Regions from separate parts of the Ferdinandcohnia sp. Marseille-Q9671 genome, predicted to be linked through region 1. Evidence: riboswitches for the same ligand, from Rfam matches in the RefSeq annotation. Region 1 holds a riboswitch; each other region holds the start of a gene.
The links. A riboswitch is a leader RNA that binds a small molecule or an ion and turns the genes downstream of it on or off. The one in region 1 is predicted to bind S-adenosylmethionine.
Positions count from the first base shown of each region.

Region 2: linked by a shared signal. The riboswitch ahead of ACWNMY_RS10660 (PLP-dependent aspartate aminotransferase family protein) and the one ahead of ACWNMY_RS12150 (MetQ/NlpA family ABC transporter substrate-binding protein) in region 1 are both predicted to bind S-adenosylmethionine.
Region 3: linked by a shared signal. The riboswitch ahead of ACWNMY_RS06180 (bifunctional homocysteine S-methyltransferase/methylenetetrahydrofolate reductase) and the one ahead of ACWNMY_RS12150 (MetQ/NlpA family ABC transporter substrate-binding protein) in region 1 are both predicted to bind S-adenosylmethionine.

Region 1 is NZ_CDRJTA010000002.1:95,362-101,342, reverse strand. Features, by position in the region: gene ACWNMY_RS12175 (CaiB/BaiF CoA transferase family protein) at 1-217, opposite strand, end outside; gene ACWNMY_RS12170 (alpha-hydroxy acid oxidase) at 236-1,378, opposite strand; gene ACWNMY_RS12165 (enoyl-CoA hydratase/isomerase family protein) at 1,424-2,200, opposite strand; gene ACWNMY_RS12160 (methionine ABC transporter permease) at 2,495-3,163, opposite strand; gene ACWNMY_RS12155 (methionine ABC transporter ATP-binding protein) at 3,169-4,182, opposite strand; gene ACWNMY_RS12150 (MetQ/NlpA family ABC transporter substrate-binding protein) at 4,262-5,077, opposite strand; SAM riboswitch class I at 5,191-5,302, opposite strand; gene ACWNMY_RS12145 (PPC domain-containing DNA-binding protein) at 5,452-5,955, shown strand.
Region 2 is NZ_CDRJTA010000001.1:2,153,529-2,159,509, reverse strand. Features, by position in the region: gene ACWNMY_RS10675 (aldo/keto reductase) at 1-135, opposite strand, end outside; gene ACWNMY_RS10670 (hypothetical protein) at 235-384, shown strand; gene ACWNMY_RS10665 (DoxX family membrane protein) at 429-932, opposite strand; SAM riboswitch class I at 1,282-1,391, shown strand; gene ACWNMY_RS10660 (PLP-dependent aspartate aminotransferase family protein) at 1,508-3,307, shown strand; gene ACWNMY_RS10655 (aliphatic sulfonate ABC transporter substrate-binding protein) at 3,447-4,442, shown strand; gene ACWNMY_RS10650 (ABC transporter permease) at 4,493-5,323, shown strand; gene ACWNMY_RS10645 (ABC transporter ATP-binding protein) at 5,344-5,981, shown strand, end outside.
Region 3 is NZ_CDRJTA010000001.1:1,200,993-1,206,973, forward strand. Features, by position in the region: gene ACWNMY_RS06180 (bifunctional homocysteine S-methyltransferase/methylenetetrahydrofolate reductase) at 1-1,239, opposite strand, end outside; SAM riboswitch class I at 1,336-1,450, opposite strand; tRNA gene ACWNMY_RS06185 (tRNA-Ala) at 1,580-1,651, shown strand; gene ACWNMY_RS06190 (response regulator transcription factor) at 1,868-2,572, shown strand; gene ACWNMY_RS06195 (sensor histidine kinase) at 2,569-3,570, shown strand; gene ACWNMY_RS06200 (ABC transporter ATP-binding protein) at 3,656-4,420, shown strand; gene ACWNMY_RS06205 (ABC transporter permease) at 4,395-5,981, shown strand, end outside.

The DNA of each region.
Region 1 (5,981 bases):
GATTCAAACACATTCCTCTTTTATTTCGGTTAACCATCATATACATATAGCTTTCTTCTTCGAAATAAGGTCCCATTTTACGAGTATCATCCCCGTTTGGGTACTTTTCAATCTTAATGACGTCTGCTCCCATGTCCCCGAGCACCATCGTACAATAGGGGCCTGCGAGGATTTGTGAAAGATCGAGAACCTTCATTCCTTCTAACGCTTGTTTCATATTCACATACCTCCTAATTTATGATTTTCTTAGTTTGATAGTAGGAAGGTCTTTAATGCTGGAAGCTCCAGCTAATGCGATGGATACCTTTGTATCTTGAATATAATTTCCGATCACCTTCTCAACACCCGCCTTACCTGCGGCTGCAAGACCATATACAAACGGCCTACCAATAAAGACCGCTTCTGCACCTAACGCAAGTGCCTTTACAACATCTGAGCCTCGACGGATGCCGCTATCAAACAGGACAGGGATATCCCCCTTTATCTCCTCTACTATTAGTGGCAAAGCATCAATTGCTGCTATCACGCCGTCCAGCTGCCTGCCTCCATGGTTAGAGACTATAATTCCATCTACACCTTGATCCACTGCTAATCTTGCATCTTCTGGACTGAGTATCCCTTTTAATAGAATTGGCAATGTAGTGTGTTCCTTTAACTCTGCTATGTGATTCCAATCTAAAGTAGGATGGAAAACATTATCTAAAATTCCTTGTACGATTGATTCCTGATCACGACTGTCAAGAGAGGCTAAAAACACAGGATCTTGTTCATAGTTTGCTTTACCATACCCAAGCTTTAGTGGAGAAAAGCGGTTTTTCATGTCCTCTTCTCTCCAACCTAACATAACAGTATCTACAGTAAGAACGATCGCTTCGTACCCCGCTGCTTCAGCACGTTTTACCATATTAAAGGAAACCTCTTTATTATTAGACCAATAGAGTTGGAACCATTTCGGGCTATCCCCTGATACCGCTGCAACATCCTCAATGGAGTAGCTTGCAACTGTACTAAGAACAAATGGCACCTTAAAGGTAGCTGCAGCCTTGGAAGTTGCTAATTCCCCTTCTTCATGCGCGAGCTTTTGCATTCCTACTGGAGCAAGTAAAAATGGATACGGATATGTCTTTCCAAACAAGTTTATACTTGTATCTACATTTGATACGTTACGTAAAACCCTTGGTACAAGAGAATATTTTGAAAATGAGTCAAGATTTTTTCGTAAGGTTTCCTCCCCACCCGCACCTGAACGAACATATCCAAAACCACCAACGGACATATTTTTTTGGGCTACTTGTTCAAGTTCTTCATAGGAAACTGGAAAATACTCCTCATTCACAATCTTTCCTATATAAGCATCCTTTACCTTTGATGTAGTCATAATAAGAGCCTTCTTTCCTTACATATTAAATGTAAAACTAATCTACTATTTAAAATTTGGTTTTCTTTTTTCTAAAAAGGCATTAATTCCTTCGATATAATCATCCGAATGGAACGATTCCAAAATAAGAGCCGAAAGATCTTCATCTTCCTCTGTCTCTCCATCCAATATGGCTCTAATAACTTGTTTCATCCCATTATTAGCCACTGAGGACCTTGAAGCAATAAGTTCGGCAAATGTAGTTGCTTTATCAAGAACCGAATCTCCAGGATATATATAATGAAGTAAGCCAATATCCTTGGCTTCACTTGCACTGATTAATTTACTTGTAAACAGGAGTTCTTTTGTTTTAGCTGGTCCAATTATATCCATAAGCCTTTTAGTACTCGCTAAGTTATAGACGATTCCTACTCGAGAGGCTGTGATACCAAATCGGCTGTCGTCTGATGCAAACCGAAAGTCACAAGCGTTCGCTAATTCAAGTCCACCGCCAATTGCAAACGAGCGAACAACTGCAATGGTTGGCTTTTTAAAACGTGTAAGTTTATCAATTCCTTCAAGCGCCTTATCATTGTAATGCTTTGCTTTCTCAACCGAAAAACGATTATCCATAAATTCACTTATATCTGCACCAGATGCAAAAGAAGTCTCATCGACACCTCTAACAAGTAGGACCTTAACGCTAGAATCATTTTCGACTTCCTCTAATAGCGTGGTTAACCTTTCAAACATGGCAAGTGTAAAAGCGTTGCGCTTTTCAGGTCGATTAATCACCAAAGTTGCTATGGCGCCATTCTGTTCAATATATAATTCATTTGACATAAAACCTCACCCCTTAAATACGTATTCAAAAAGGAGGATGAAAAGGACCGCGTTGACAAGAACGCCACGTCCTGTGGCAATGTCGACACTAGCACATCCTGTGCGTCGAAAGTTTGAGGCGGCGAAGCTCCCGCGTACCGGAGCGTATGCAATTAATACGTGAGGAGCGGAAAGGCAAGCCAACGAGCTTCCGCAGGATGTGGTGACTTCGACGTTCGACACAGGACGTGTCGGTATTTAGTCGAAGATCCTATACTGATGTGCCATTTTCACCGGACCTTTTGAACACCCTCTCTAATCCTTCTTCAAGTTTGCTGCAAGTTTATTACCAATTGTCTGGATAGACTGAACAAGGACAATTAGGATAAATACAGTGGCATACATGACATCCACTTCGTAACGGAGGTGACCAAAGCGATATGCAAGGTCCCCAAGTCCTCCAGCCCCTACAAGTCCAGCCATTGCAGTTGCTCCTATTAAACTGACTGTTGCAATTGTTAGCCCTAGTATAATAGACGGCCTTGCTTCTCTTAGCATGACATTCCAAATAATTTTTCTGGTTTTAATTCCCATTGCTTGATAGGCTTCGACTACACCTGCATCAACCTCGAGTAAAGCGGATTCCATTAATCTCGAAATATAAGGGGCCGTATAAATTACTAACGGAACGATAACCCCTTTTACCCCAATCGTTGTCCCAACAATTAGTTTTGTAAATGGAAGAATGAAAAATAATAGAATAATAAATGGTACAGATCGGATAATATTTATCACTAAATTAAGAGCTTCATAGACCCATTTATTTTCCAATGATTGTCCTGGTCGAGTTAATACGAGGAAAATTCCGAGTGGGATTCCAATAAGTACTGAAAATAATAAGGAGATTCCTACCATCTGGAAGGTTTCCACTACTGACTTTCCAATAACGGGTAACCATTCTGTAAATTCTGCAAATCGATTCATGTCTTTTATCCCTCCAGATTCTCAATCCCGACTCCATTTTCCTTTAAAAATTGAAGTGAAGAGTCGATCTCACTTTGTTCTCCCATTAAATGAACAACTAAATTTCCAACAATACCATTTTTCAGTTCAATAATATTTGCTGTTAAAATGTTTGGTTTAATAGCAAACTTCTTACTCACTGTTGCTAATAGCGGCTGACCAGTGGACTCTCCTACAAATGTGAGTCGTGTAACTGCCCCAGACACCTTTAACTGTTTAATAAGAGAATCGGAAAGTTTTCGTTGTGCGATTGTATTTAAAAACTTCTTTGATGTTTCATGTTTTGGGTTTGTGAATAACTCAATTGCTGTATTTTGTTCAACAACTTTGCCATTCTCCATCACATATACATAGTCACATATTTTTTGAATCACATGCATTTCATGAGTAATCAATAATATTGTAATTCCAAGTTCTTTATTGATTTTTAAAAGTAATTCCAATATGGAGTCTGTTGTCTCAGGATCTAGAGCACTTGTTGCTTCATCACTTAACAACACTTCAGGCTCCTGTGATAGAGCTCTTGCAATGGCAACCCGCTGTTTCTGTCCGCCTGATAATTGACTCGGAAAGGAATTTGCTTTATCTGATAATCCAACAATCTCGAGGTATTTCTCAACTCGCTTAGCCACCTCTTCTTTCGGCACATCCTGCAATTTCAGTGGAATTGCAATGTTGTCATACACGGTTGCTGTTTTAAGCAGATTAAATCCTTGGAAGATCATCCCGATTTTTTTTCTAGTTTCACGAAGATTTTCTTTTGAAAAAGAAGTCGTTTCCTTACCGTTTATATACACTTTTCCACTAGTAGGTCTTTCAAGTAAATTCACACAACGAATTAGCGTACTTTTTCCGGCTCCACTATATCCAATTACACCATGTATGCCGCCCTTCTCTACATGAATGCTCACATTTTTCACGGCTTCAACTTTCCCTTTTTTCGATACAAATTCCTTTGATATGTTTTCTAATACAATCATGGTGTCACTTCCTCTCCTATAAGCTCTAAACCATATAGCATTGCGCCATATGGTTTAGAAATTTTCTTATCAAATCCTATTATTCATCCCAGCTAGGGATAACTGATCCCTTGTATTGCTCCTCGATAAATTTCTTAACCTCATCTGATTGGTACGCTTTTCTTAATTTTTCTAGTACCTTATCATCCTTATTTTCTTCACGTACGACTAGATAGTTTACATAAGGTGAATCCGTTGTTTCTAATGCAATTGAATCCTCTTTTGGATTTAATCCCGCGCCAAGTGCAAAGTTCGTGTTGATGGCGGCAGCGTCTAATTCACCTAATTGTTTCGGAATTTGCGCAGCATCTAACTCAATAAATTCGATTTCTTTTGGATTCTCTTCCAAATCATAAATCGTTGCATTTTCCTTTACATCTTCTTTAACTTTGATTAATCCAGCACTTTCAAAAACGAATAATGCTCTTGATCCATTTGTTGGGTCATTTGGAAGTCCAACCTTTGCACCTTTTGGTAGGTCTTCTAGGCTTTCGTATTTATCTGAGTACACACCCATTGGATTTAATATTGTTTTTCCAACTGTAACTAATTTAGTACCGTGATCCGCATTGAATTTTTCTAAGAATGGTAAATGCTGATAGCTATTTACATCTAAATTTCCTTCATCTAACGCAGTGTTAGGCATTACATAATCAGAGAACACCTTTAATTCAAGCTCTAGGCCATCCTTTGCAGCAACTTCTGCTACCTTCTCCACGATTTCTTCATGTGGTCCAGCAGTAACTCCAATAAGTAGTTTCTTGCTATCTAATTCACTTGAAGCCTCTTCTCCCCCACACGCTGCTAATACACCAACCAATAGTAACAATGATAAAAAGATTGCAATTTTTTTCATTTTGTTTTCCCCCTAGTTTGTTTGTAAGTTGATTTGAAATTCTTATCAGATAAACAAAAAGCCCCTCTTTCAAAAGAAAGAGAGGCATGTGAGCATACGAAAATGTTCGTCCCCCCTTATCTTTCAAAACACAAATGTTTTGCTGGAATTAGCACCTTTTCATGTCGATACATGAACGGTTGCCGAGCTTCATCGGGCCAGTCCCTCCGCTACTCTTGATAAGAGAATTTCAAATATGAAGTTTTTTAACTTTATAGTTTTTAAATTTACAGGATAATGTTATGATTGTCAATAATTTTTGAAACATTTTAATTGTTACACTATTATTTTATTAGAATAATAGTACGAGCACAAAAAAAGGAGATTAAGATCTAATGAATGGGAATGTGAGAGCAAATTACGCAGTAGGAAATACAGGCAAAACGGTAACTGCTAGATTATTACCAGGTACAGATTTACTAACCGGAATCGAGGAACTTTGTAAGAAGACAGACATAACATACGCTTCAATTGTTACTTGTTTTGGCAGCTTTCGAAAAGCAGGATATTTCTATTTAGTTCCAAAGCCCGAGAGCAAGGCTGGTGCTGGATATGGAGAATTAACTACTATAGAAGGACCCGTCGAGTTTCTAAATGGTACTGGGATTGTATGTATGCGAGATGGGATTTACGAGACACATTTGCATGGTACATTTTGTGATAAGGAAGGAAAGGTATATGGTGGACATATGGTCAAAGGGGAAAATCCGGTCATCACTGTTGACCTCATCTTGTCTGAGATAGTAGATGTTGACCTTTACCGTAGATTTGATGATGAAACAGGCGCAAACCAATTCTATCCTGTAGGAAAAGGAGAAACAAAACCTTTTCAGTTATAAGTAAACATATAAATATATTCCTATAA
Region 2 (5,981 bases), on a different contig from region 1:
AAAGTTTGCTCCTTGTTCTAATGCAGATTGAACAAATTGTTCCGCATCCTTTTTTTCTAATGATTTAATTCTCATACAGCCTACTGCTATAACTGGTACCTGTAATGAGCTGGTTCCTAGTTTTATTTTTCGCATGATTGGTCTCCTCCTTATTAGAGATATTAGTGTTCCCTTACACTAGTTTACATATTTCTTTTGTGAATGGAAAGTCTAGAAGAAAGGAGGTTTTCAGTGATGAAAAAGTTCTTAATGCTTTTGTTTTTAGCAGTTCCTATGTTCTCGTTAGTGGGCTGTGGTGACGACGAAATGCCTGAAGAAGGCGAACAGATTGAAGAAATCGAAGAAGAAGATGAAATCGGTGACGGCGAGATTGATGATGAATAAATAAAAAAGTGTTCCTCGTTGTGAGGAACACTTTTTAGTAGTAGTTACGCAACTTTCGCTGCTGTTTTTGTGCCTTTTTTCTCGTTCATGAACTTAGTTAAATAAGGAACTGCGAATCTGTCTACACCGAAGTAGTAAGTAGCAGCGCCTGCAAATAGTAGAATCATTGCAACTGTGTAAAGTACTGGGTTTGTGCTTACAGTTCCCGCAAGTAGGAAGTTTAGGTTCATGAATGCACCTGCTAGTAATGCTGGGATAGTTGCAGCTCCTAGAATCAGTCCAAGACCAACTAGTACTTCGCCCCAAGGAATGAGTACGTTGAATATTTCTACATTCGGTACTGCAAAGCCTTCAAGGAATGTTGCGTACCAGCCTGCTACTGCAGGGTGATCGCCACCAGCTTTAGCTAGTGCACCTTGTAGGAAGCCACCTGCATCAAATCCATCTGTTAATTTATGAAAACCAGCATTTAGCCATTGAATACCTAACCAAATTCGTAATACTGTCCATATAACTGCCATTTTAGGTCCTTTTAAAAATTCTCTCATTTTAATCTCCCCTTATCATATATTTGTGAAGTTTTTCACAAAGCATTGTAAAAAAATATAATTGCTTGAGCTGCCAGCTTGTTGTAGTTAGTTTGTGAAGTTTTTCACTAACTTTCTACACTCTTAATATACATCGGATTTGCAAGAAAAGCAATAGGCTTCACAAAAAAGACATAAATAGATTTTAGGTCTTATTTTACAGGTACATACATAGGGTTTAGAGGGAAAGTAAGAATCTAAATAAAAATTCAAATAAGGTATAATATTTAAAAAGTGTTTGACATTGGTTTTTCCCCATACTATAATCCTTTTATGAAGCAAAACAGGAACGTATTAATTTAATAAAGGACTCTTATCCAGAGCGGTGGAGGGACATGGCCCTACGAAACCCGGCAACCTTCAAGATTATTCTTGAAAAGGTGCTAATTCCAGCAGGTAGAAATACCTGGCAGATAAGAGGAGGATTAAGCCCTCTTCTTTCTGAAGAGGGCTTTTTTTAATTTACTGGATGTGAAAGATTGGAGTTGCATTAGTATTATTCCTAGTTTTCATATAAAAATACTGGAGGTATACATATGACTGAACAATTCGAAAGCTATGACTTAGAGACACTATTATTACATGGGGGACAGTCGCCAGATCCAACGACTGGATCTAGAACAGTGCCGATTTATCAAACGAGTTCGTATGTTTTCCACAATTCCGAACATGCAAGGAGTTTATTTGCACTTGATGAACCAGGGAATATCTATTCAAGAATCGGAAATCCAACCGTAGATGTATTGGAAAAAAGAATTGCCCTTTTGGAAGATGGTGTCGCAGCAGTTGCAACTTCCTCAGGTATGGCAGCCATCGCGTTAGCAATTATGAACATTGCGGAAGCTGGTGATGAAATTGTTGCCGCTACAAATCTATATGGAGGTACTTACAACCTATTTTCTACAACACTACCCAAATACGGTATTAAGGTGCACTTTGTAGATTCGAAGGATCCTGAGAATTTTAGAAAAGCAATTACCCCGAATACGAAAGCAGTATTTGCTGAAATTATTGGAAACCCAAGTCTGCAGGTACTAGATGTAGAAGCTGTAGCAGCTGTAGCACATGAAGCGGAGATTCCACTCATCATTGACAATACATTTGCTTCTCCATATATTTGTAAACCCATTACATGGGGTGCAGATATCGTGATTCACTCCGCGACAAAATGGATTGGTGGACATGGTACAACAATTGGCGGTCTTGTAGTAGATGGAGGTCGTTTTAATTGGAATAATCCAAAGTTCCCAGGATTTACAGAACCAGATAGGAGCTATAACGGTGTAAGATATGCATTCGATTTTGGAACATTAGCATTTAGTCAAAAGCTTCGTGTACAGCTTCTACGTGATTTTGGCTCATGCTTAAGTCCGCAAAATGCTTTTTATTTGCTACAAGGACTTGAAACACTTCATTTACGGATTGAAAAACATAACCAAAATGCAGTAGAACTAGCAACCTATTTAAAAAATCATCCAGCAGTCGAGTGGGTATCGTATCCAGGTCTAGAGGATCATCCATCCTATGACCTCGCAAAGAAATATTTAAAAAATGGTTCAGGTTCAATCGTTAACTTTGGAATTAAAGGTGGAAGAGATGCAGGGAGAAAGGTAATTGATAACGTAGCACTATGGTCACATGTCGCTAATGTAGGTGATGCTAAGTCTTTAATTATCCATCCGGCTTCTACAACACACCAGCAATTAAGTGCAGAAGAGCTCCTTCTCACAGGCGTTTCTGAAGATTTAGTTCGTCTATCGGTGGGTATTGAATCGATCCGTGATCTACAAAATGACCTTGATCGAGCATTTTATGAGGCAACGGGCCTTTCGTCAAAAGGTGAGGAAAAGGGAGAAGTTGTTATAAATGATGAAGGGGTAATCCGTTGGGCACTACAGTCACCAATCGTTCGTGAAGAGACAAATGGGATAGAATCACAAAGGCAGAAGACATTGGCAGTTGTCGGCTTAAGCAGTAATCCAGCCCGTCCGAGCAATCGTTTAGCACGGAAGATGCAGCGCCTAGGCTATAAAATAGTTCCAGTAAATCCTAGGGAAACTGAGGTTCTTGGGGAAAAGGCTTATCCAAACTTAAAAGAAGTACCATTTGAGATTGATGTAGTGCAAGTATTCAGAAGTCCAGAGGCGGCAATTGAACTTGCTAAGGAAGCAGCGAAAGTGAAGCCGAGAATCTTCTGGCTCCAAGAAGGGGTTATTTCACCTAAGGCAGCGCAAATTGCAGCAGAAGCAGGCATTGAAGTCGTTCACAATCGTTGTACATATAAAGAGGCACAGCGTTTACGGGGATCTATCGTCACATTCGCGTGTGAAATTTAACAATACTTAGTCGGGGGTTATGCCCTTGACTAATGTAATGCCTTCTTGTCTCACATTGTGGAGACCTAAAAAATTCGTTACTCATAGCGCCAAGGAGTATTTGATTTTATTAAAGTCACTTTAAAAAGGGAGAAAAATAATGAAAAAAACTAGTCTTATTTTTATTGCTTTACTTCTAGTAGTCGGAATTGTTGGTTGTTCAACAAGCACAAGTAAAGCAGGCCAAGGAGATGAAAAACCTAAAAAAATCACACTAGACTATGCCTTTTACTCGCCAACAAGTCTTGTGTTAAAAGAGTTTGGCTGGGCTGAAGAAGCATTTAAGGAAGAAGGAATTGAAGTTGAGTTTGTTCTTAGCCAGGGAAGCAATAAAGCACTAGAATTCTTAAACAGTGGCAGTGCAGATTTTGGTTCTTCCGCTGGTGCTGCAGCATTAATGGCTAAGGCAAAGGGCGCACCAATTGAATCGGTTTATATTTACTCGAAGCCGGAGTGGACTGCACTTGTCGCAAATAAAGATTCAGAGATTCAAAGTGTAAGTGATTTAAAAGGAAAGAAGATTGCAGCAACTATCGGGACTGACCCTTATATTTTCCTCTTGCGTGCTTTAGACGAAGAAGGATTACGTCCATCAGATGTTGAGATTATTAACCTACAACATGGAGACGGAGCAGGGGCATTGTCAACAGGTCAAGTAGATGCATGGTCAGGATTAGATCCCCATATGGCTAGAGTCGAAATCGAAACAGATGCTAAGCTTTTTTACCGAAATGCTGATTTTAATACGTATGGAACTTTAAATGTTCGCTCTGAATTTGCGGAAAAATACCCTAAATACGTTGAGAAAGTAATAGAAGTGTATGAAAAGGCTCGTACATGGGTGCTAGAAAATCCAGAAGAGACAGCAGAAATTCTTGCAAAATCTGCAAATATAGATCTTGAAGTAGCTAATAAACAACTAAATGAACGGAATGATTTTTCGAATCCGGTTCCAGGGGAAACTCAGATTGAAGCTTTAACAGAAGCTGGTAAGGTTCTTCAAGCGCAGGAAATCATATCAAAGGATGTTGAGTTAGGAAAAATCATTCAAGAATTAATTAATCCTACGTTTGCTGAGAAGGTCATTAAACAATAGGGGAGGTGCCATTTTTATTCTGGCACACCCTCGTGATAGGAGGAGGTAACATGAGCACTAAAGGAGAGGCGGTAGCAAGACAAATAAAAGTGAAAACAAAGCCCCAGATTACATTATCAGGAAATGTAAAAGTCATCCTACTTGGTAGTATACTTCCCGCGGCTCTACTCGTTGTTTGGCAGTATTTAAGCCATATTGGAATCCTTGAGGCGCATCTTATGCCTGCACCGACGGTCATCCTGGCAAAAATTATTGAATTTGCTGGAGATGGAAGCCTTTGGGGCCACATCGGGATTACCCTATATCGAATCTTTTTTGGATTTCTTATTGGGGTAGTTTCTGCTGTAGTACTTGGTTCACTAGTAGGCTATTTTCGAATAGCTGAGCAATTATTAGATCCAATGCTCCAAGCGTTTCGTTCCATTCCATCTCTTGCTTGGGTACCACTATTTATCCTTTGGATGGGTATTGCTGAGCCCTCAAAAATCACACTAATTGCTGTAGGAGTGTTTTTCCCGGTTTATTTAAATATTGTATCAGGCATTCAGGGTGTAGATCGAAAACTAATCGAAGTTGGGAAAATCTACAATTTTACAACGTTTGAGTTAATTAGAAAGGTCATATTGCCTGCGTCACTTCCTTCCTTCTTAGTTGGGATTCGAAGCGGTTTAGGGTTAGGATGGATGTTTGTTGTCGCAGCTGAATTAATGGGAGCAAGTCAGGGAATTGGGTATTTACTCGTGGTTGGTCAAAACTCCTATTCTCCAGAGACAGTTATTGCGAGTATTGTATTATTTGCTATTTTAGGTAAAATAACGGACTCTATTTTGAAAAAAACAGAGGAAAAAACGCTTCATTGGCAGGATAGCTTTGTGAAGTAAGCCCGAAAGGATGAAAAAGAATGCTAGCAGTTAAAAATGTTTCGAGAACTTTTTCAAATGGTACGGCTGGATTTGCCAATGTAAGTTTTGAAACGAAAAAAGGTGAAATCATTGGTGTTTTAGGTACAAGTGGATGTGGCAAAAGTACGTTACTAAGAGTGCTATCAGGTCTCGACCCTGGTTATTCAGGTGAAGTAAAAATCAACGGTGACATTATCCAATCTGTACATGAAAAGGTAGGCGTTATTTTTCAAGAATCTCGTTTAATGCCCTGGTTGACAGTAATTGAGAACATCTCATTTGGTCTAAGAAATGATAAGGAAAGGATAGAAAAAGCACAAGAATATGTAAGACTTGTAGGCTTACAGGGTTTTGAAAGCCACTATCCAAAGGATATTTCTGGAGGGATGGCACAGAGAGTATCGATAGCTCGTGCCCTTATTACAGCACCAGAGGTTTTGCTACTTGATGAACCATTCAGCGCGTTAGATGCCTTTACAAAAATGCAGTTACAGGATTTGCTCTTAACCATTTGGAATACTTATCAATCAACTATGATTCTCGTAACTCACGATATCGATGAAGCTCTTTATCTCTGTGATCGGATTGTCGTATTAAAAGGACAGCCTGGAGAAATCTATCAAACGATTAAGATTGA
Region 3 (5,981 bases), on a different contig from region 1:
CAGGCCCATGAGATGGGATTGCAAACCAATCAGATTCCGGTCTCGACAAGCGATATGAATGAGCGGCCTCATGCCGGAATCCCTTTTTAAAAGATAGCCAAGGGAGTCATTTGCGATTCTGACCTGGGCAAGAGAGTTATCCGCTAATGTGACCGCATCTATGCCCGCATTCTTAAGGGCACGTGCCCCTTCAAAGAATTTTGTCGTATCGAGCTTCCGTGGTGGGTCTAATTCGACAATCACGGATGGTCGTTCCTTCACAATTTCCTGGAGTGGCGGGAAGCTCCTTTTTCCTGCAAAATCGGATACGACAACTTGCGTTGGTGTTGCTTTCACTGTTTTTTCGGTAATTGGTGGGCAGTTAAGTAGAGATGTGGCAAAAGCTCGGATATGCTCAGGTGTTGTGCCACAGCATCCGCCAAGCAGCCGGACCCCTTGCTTTCGGAATTCAAGGGCTGCTCTTTCAAAATAGTCGGCATCTCCTCCATAATAGAATTTCCCGTCCGTATAAGCCGGCAGACTGGCATTCGGATAGGCAGAGAGGTAGGCATGCTTTGGTAGCTCAATTTGTTCAAGCGCCGTCAGCATATGGTGCGGCCCCAACCGACAATTCAGTCCGACGACATCTGCCCCAAGTCCTTCCAGTCTCTTGATTGCCTCATTTACTGGGGTGGATTCCTGCAAGATGCCAGGTTCCTGATGGGACACTTGGGCAATAATCGGCAGCTTCGTTTCCTTTCTCGCAATTGTCAGGACGGTTTCAAGTTCCTCAAGATCCCAGAACGTCTCGAGTATCAGCCCGTCTACTCCTTCTAGCAAAAGACAATAGAGCTGCTCCCGAAAGCTTCGCTTGATTTCGTCTAGCTTAATTGAACTAGCTTTCACTCCTCGGTTCCCGCCCAATGTCCCCAACACATAGACCTGTTTTTGATACTGATTTGAATTTTCATTTTGTGCTTGCAAAGCTTTTTTGGCATGACGTACTGCAGCGCTGTTGATGCTTTTCACACTGTCCTCAAGGCCATATCTGCCAAGCTTCAAATAATTCGCTGCATATGTATTGGTTTGAATCACATCTGCCCCCGCTTCGATATAGGCCCTATGAATGTTCTGGATTTGTTCTGGCTGCGACAGATTCAGTTCCTCGAAACAACTACCAGCGCCATAGGAGTAAAGCAGCGTCCCCATCGCTCCATCGCCAATCACAATTTGTGTCTCAAATTTTTTTAATAAGCTCATTGTCACTCTCCTTGTCATCATCAAAACTCTCAAATAAAAACAAAAAAGCCTTCTATTAAGAAGAAGACTTTTGTAAGTGAAATCACATTATCTTTCTCCTTATCTTGCAAATGAAAAATCACTCGCAGGAATTAGCACCTTTTCAATGGACAAAGCATTGAAGGTTGCTGAGGTGTCATCGGGCCTTTCCCTCAACCTCTCTCGATAAGAAACCGAAATATTTTACATTTTCTAAAATTTACTACAACTTGCCATAAGTGTCAAGTTCAATGATATTGTAAAAAATGATTGTCTATCAAAAAATGGCATGATATAATTTTGCTACATTCAAAATTCATACGGGGTTGTAGCTCAGGGGGAGAGCATTTGCCTGGCAGGCAAAGGGTCGTGGGTTCGATTCCCATCAACTCCATTTACAAAAAGCCATTTCTAGTTAAAGCTAGAAGTGGCTTTTTTCTTTCTATAAAATATACATAGCATGATTAGTAGAGTTAAACAATAATCCAAGCACAGTCGATAGGATTAGAAGTAGCTGTTGTAACACGAGTGGTCGAGTGACTTAACACCATAATTTTATTACAAATATAGATTGTCCCATAATGGTATCTGAAACAAGGAGTGATTGAATATGCAAAAAATAATGATTGTTGAGGATGATCCTAAAATTGCAGAACACTTGAAAACACATATTGAAAAATATAGCTACGATGTGACGTGCGTGATTGATTTTGAACATGTAACAAATACATTTAATGATATAAAACCAGATCTGGTTCTTTTAGACATTAATTTACCAAGTTTTGATGGGTATTATTGGTGCAGGCAGATTCGGAAAGAGTCAGTGTGCCCCGTGATTTTTATCTCGGCAAGGATTGGGGAAATGGATCAGGTGATGGCATTAGAAAATGGTGGAGATGATTATATTACCAAGCCATTTAGTTCGGAAATTGTTATGGCCAAAATCCGTAGCCAATTGCGCCGTGCTTATGGCGAATATGCCACAAGACATGAAGATCGGGTATTAGAAAATGCTGGTCTTACATTCTTTCCAGAAAGGATGGAGTTGATCTTTGGCAAAAAAACCATCTCCTTATCAAAGAAAGAAGCAGATATTATCGAAAGCTTGATGGAACGATATCCTCGGGTGGCTGGTCGTGAAGACTTACTTGAGAAACTTTGGGATGACCAAAGCTATGTCGATGAAAATACATTGAATGTGAATATCACGAGGGTTCGGAAAAAATTTCAGGAAATTGGATTACAAGATGCAGTGGAAACAGTCAGAGGGGCTGGGTATCGGTTAAACGTTTCATGGAAGGAAGATAAGGCATGAGATTGTTTTTTAAGGAATATTCCTTACTGATTATTGTACAGGCTGTTCAAATGCTCGTCATCCTTTCAATCTTCTGGTTTGATGGATATCGAGATATCCATCTATTTTTTTACGTAATTTTTCTCAATTTTTTCATTCTTGGTTGCTATCTACTTTATTATTATTTATCACGTCGGAAGTTGTACCAGCGCTTGAATCAGCCGCTAGAATCACTAGATGACAGCTTTCAAAAAACAGATGATACGCCGGTTTCTATTGCTTTTGATCAAGTATTGCGTAACCAATACAAGCTTTTTCAAAGTCAATTAGAATCAGTAGAAAAAGAGCAGGAGGAGCATCGAAAGTTTATGGATCAATGGGTTCATCAGATGAAAACCCCTTTGTCGGTTATAGAACTCACTGCCCAAAATTTAGATGAACCTGAGTCCTCCAGCATCCGAGAAGAGACCGAGCGGATGCAAACGGGCTTGAACACGGTCCTCTATATTGCACGGCTAAAAACGATTGAGCAGGATTTTCATATTAAGCCGGTGAATCTCGCGAAATTGGTAGATGAAGTGAACGGAGAGAATAAACGATTTTATATTCGCAACAAAGTCTATCCTAAGCTAGAAGTGGAAAAGGAAGGATTGACGGTGGAGACCGATGAAAAGTGGCTTTTTTTTATCCTCTCTCAGCTTATCAATAATGCCGTTAAATATTCTTCCGGAACCAGTAATCGGATTGTTATTTCCATTTATGAAAGAGGGAAAGAAGCCATCCTAGAGGTAAAAGACTTTGGAATTGGCATTCCTGATGCGGATCAACGGCGGATATTTGATCCCTTTTATACCGGGGAAAATGGCAGGAAATTTAGAGAATCCACGGGTATGGGGCTGTATTTGACGAAGGAGACACTAGACACCCTCGGGCACCGGATTGAAATGGAGTCAGAGTTTGGTAAAGGTACAACCTTCCGCATCATTTTTACAGAAACTCAAAACCTTACAAGCTTGTAAGGAAAGTGAAAGAAGAATCGATAGGTAAGATAGCGAAGAGCAAGGTATACTAATCACAGATCAGAATTTGGAAGGGGATCTTGTGATGTTAGAAGTAAAACAGGTTAGTAAAATTTATGAAGGTAAAATGGCCTATAAAGCATTAAACAATATTAATTTCTCCGTTGAAGATGGGGAATTTGTTGGTATCATGGGGCCATCTGGTAGTGGGAAAACGACCCTTTTGAATATGATTGCTACAATTGATGAACCAACAATCGGTGAGATATTGATCAATGGAAAGAATCCACATCAACTTAAAAGAGAGGCCTTGGCAAAATTCCGAAGACGAGAACTCGGATTTGTTTTCCAGGACTTTAATTTGCTTCATACCTTAACCGTGGAGGAAAATATTGTCCTTCCGTTGACTCTCGATGGAAAAAAGGTCAAAGAGATGAAGCAGAAGGCGCGTGTTATCGCGGAAAAATTGGGGATTACCCCTATTATGAACAAGCGCACCTATGAAATCTCTGGTGGTCAGGCACAAAGGGCAGCTGTTGCAAGGGCGATGATTCATGTGCCCAAGATGCTACTCGCTGATGAACCGACTGGGAACCTTGATACGAAGTCGTCGAAGGATGTCATGGAAATGTTGGAATCGATAAATAAGAATGAGCGTGCAACGATGTTATTGGTGACCCATGATCCACAAGCAGCTAGTTATTGCAATCGGGTCATTTTTATCCGGGACGGACAGTTCTTTTCAGAAATTCATCGTGGAGATAATCGCCAAGCCTTTTTCCAAAAGATCATCGATACTCTTTCTTTACTAGGAGGGGATGGCCATGACCTTTCGCAGATTCGCGTTTAATAATGTCGTTCGCAATAAACGGTTGTATGCAGCATACTTTTTAAGCAGCATATTTACGGTGATGGTATTTTTTACATTTTCGATTTTCGCCTTCCACCCGGTTTTAGCCGGAGGTGAGATGAATTCAAATGTACAAAAGGGGATGAATATTGTAGCAGGAATCATCTATGTCTTTTCCTTTTTCTTCATTCTATATTCGATGAGTTCATTCTTGAATACCCGGAAGAAAGAGTTCGGGTTATTGATGATACAGGGCATGTCCGTTAGGCAAATTCGTCTAATGGTATTCATGGAAAACCTGTTGATTGGCTTTTTCGCAACTTTAGGCGGGATATTGTTGGGATTGATTTTTTCTAAAGGGATTTTATTGATAGCGGAAAATGTGCTTGTCATGGATAACTCACTAGACTTTTATATTCCGATTCAAGCAGTTATCATAACTTTTGTTTCCTTTATTTTGTTATTTTTCTTCATTTCGTTATTTGTATCTTATGTATTACGTAGTCGAAAGCTGATCGACTTAATTAAAGGAAATAAGAAGTCAAAAGGCGAACCAAAGGCGAATATCTTTCTAACGATTTTAGCAGTATTTCTGATTGGAATCGGATATGCAGTTGCTTTAATTGTGGAGGGAACCACCGTAATATTCGCAATGCTTCCAGTGATTATTGTCGTGATCATCGGTACCTATTTGTTGTTCACCCAGTTAAGTGTTTATTTGATCCGCAAGATTAAAAAGAATGACAACATCTTTTGGAAGAAAACGAACATGATTTTATTATCCGATCTATCGTTCCGAATGAAGGATAATGCTCGCACCTTTTTTATGGTAGCGATTGTTTCCACTGTCGCATTTAGTGCAATCGGGACGTTGTTCGGGTTTCAAACCATTCTTACAGCAGGGATTAAAATTAACAATCCTTATACTTTTTCATATACAGCTGTTGACCCGGAAGAGCAGAATGTTGCTTTAATTAATGAAACGATCAGGGAAGAAAATATGGAAGCGAATCAAGAGCAAACGATGCTTACGTTTTATGAGATTGGGCAAGATTCTATCCTCATAGCTAGGGAATCGGATTTTAATCGATTTGCTATAATGCTTGGAGAAGATACAATTGATATTCAAAATGGCCAGCTTAAAGTTGTAGAATTTACGGGGAATGAATTTGGACAAACTGAAGAGCTGCTCGAGCAAACGATTGAATTGAATTCTGGTGTTACCTTACTTCCAGAGGAAGTGATTTATTCAAGAGCCCTACCAGCAACTGATTCTTATTATGTAGTTTCTGATCAGGATTTCGAGGAACTGCCAGCTCCGTCAAGGGAAGATCACTATCATGCATGGCAGGTAACGGATGGGGAAGAAAACATATTAGCAGCTTCCAGAAAGATAGTGGAAGTACTCCCTCCTTATGAATTTTCTGCTAGGGATTATAGGATCTATCAATTAAATAAGGATTATGGTCTTGTATTGTTTGTAGGGTTGTTTATCGGGATTGTCTTTTTTGTTTCGGCTGGAAGTTTCCTTTATTTCCGACTTTACGCTGATTTAGAAGAA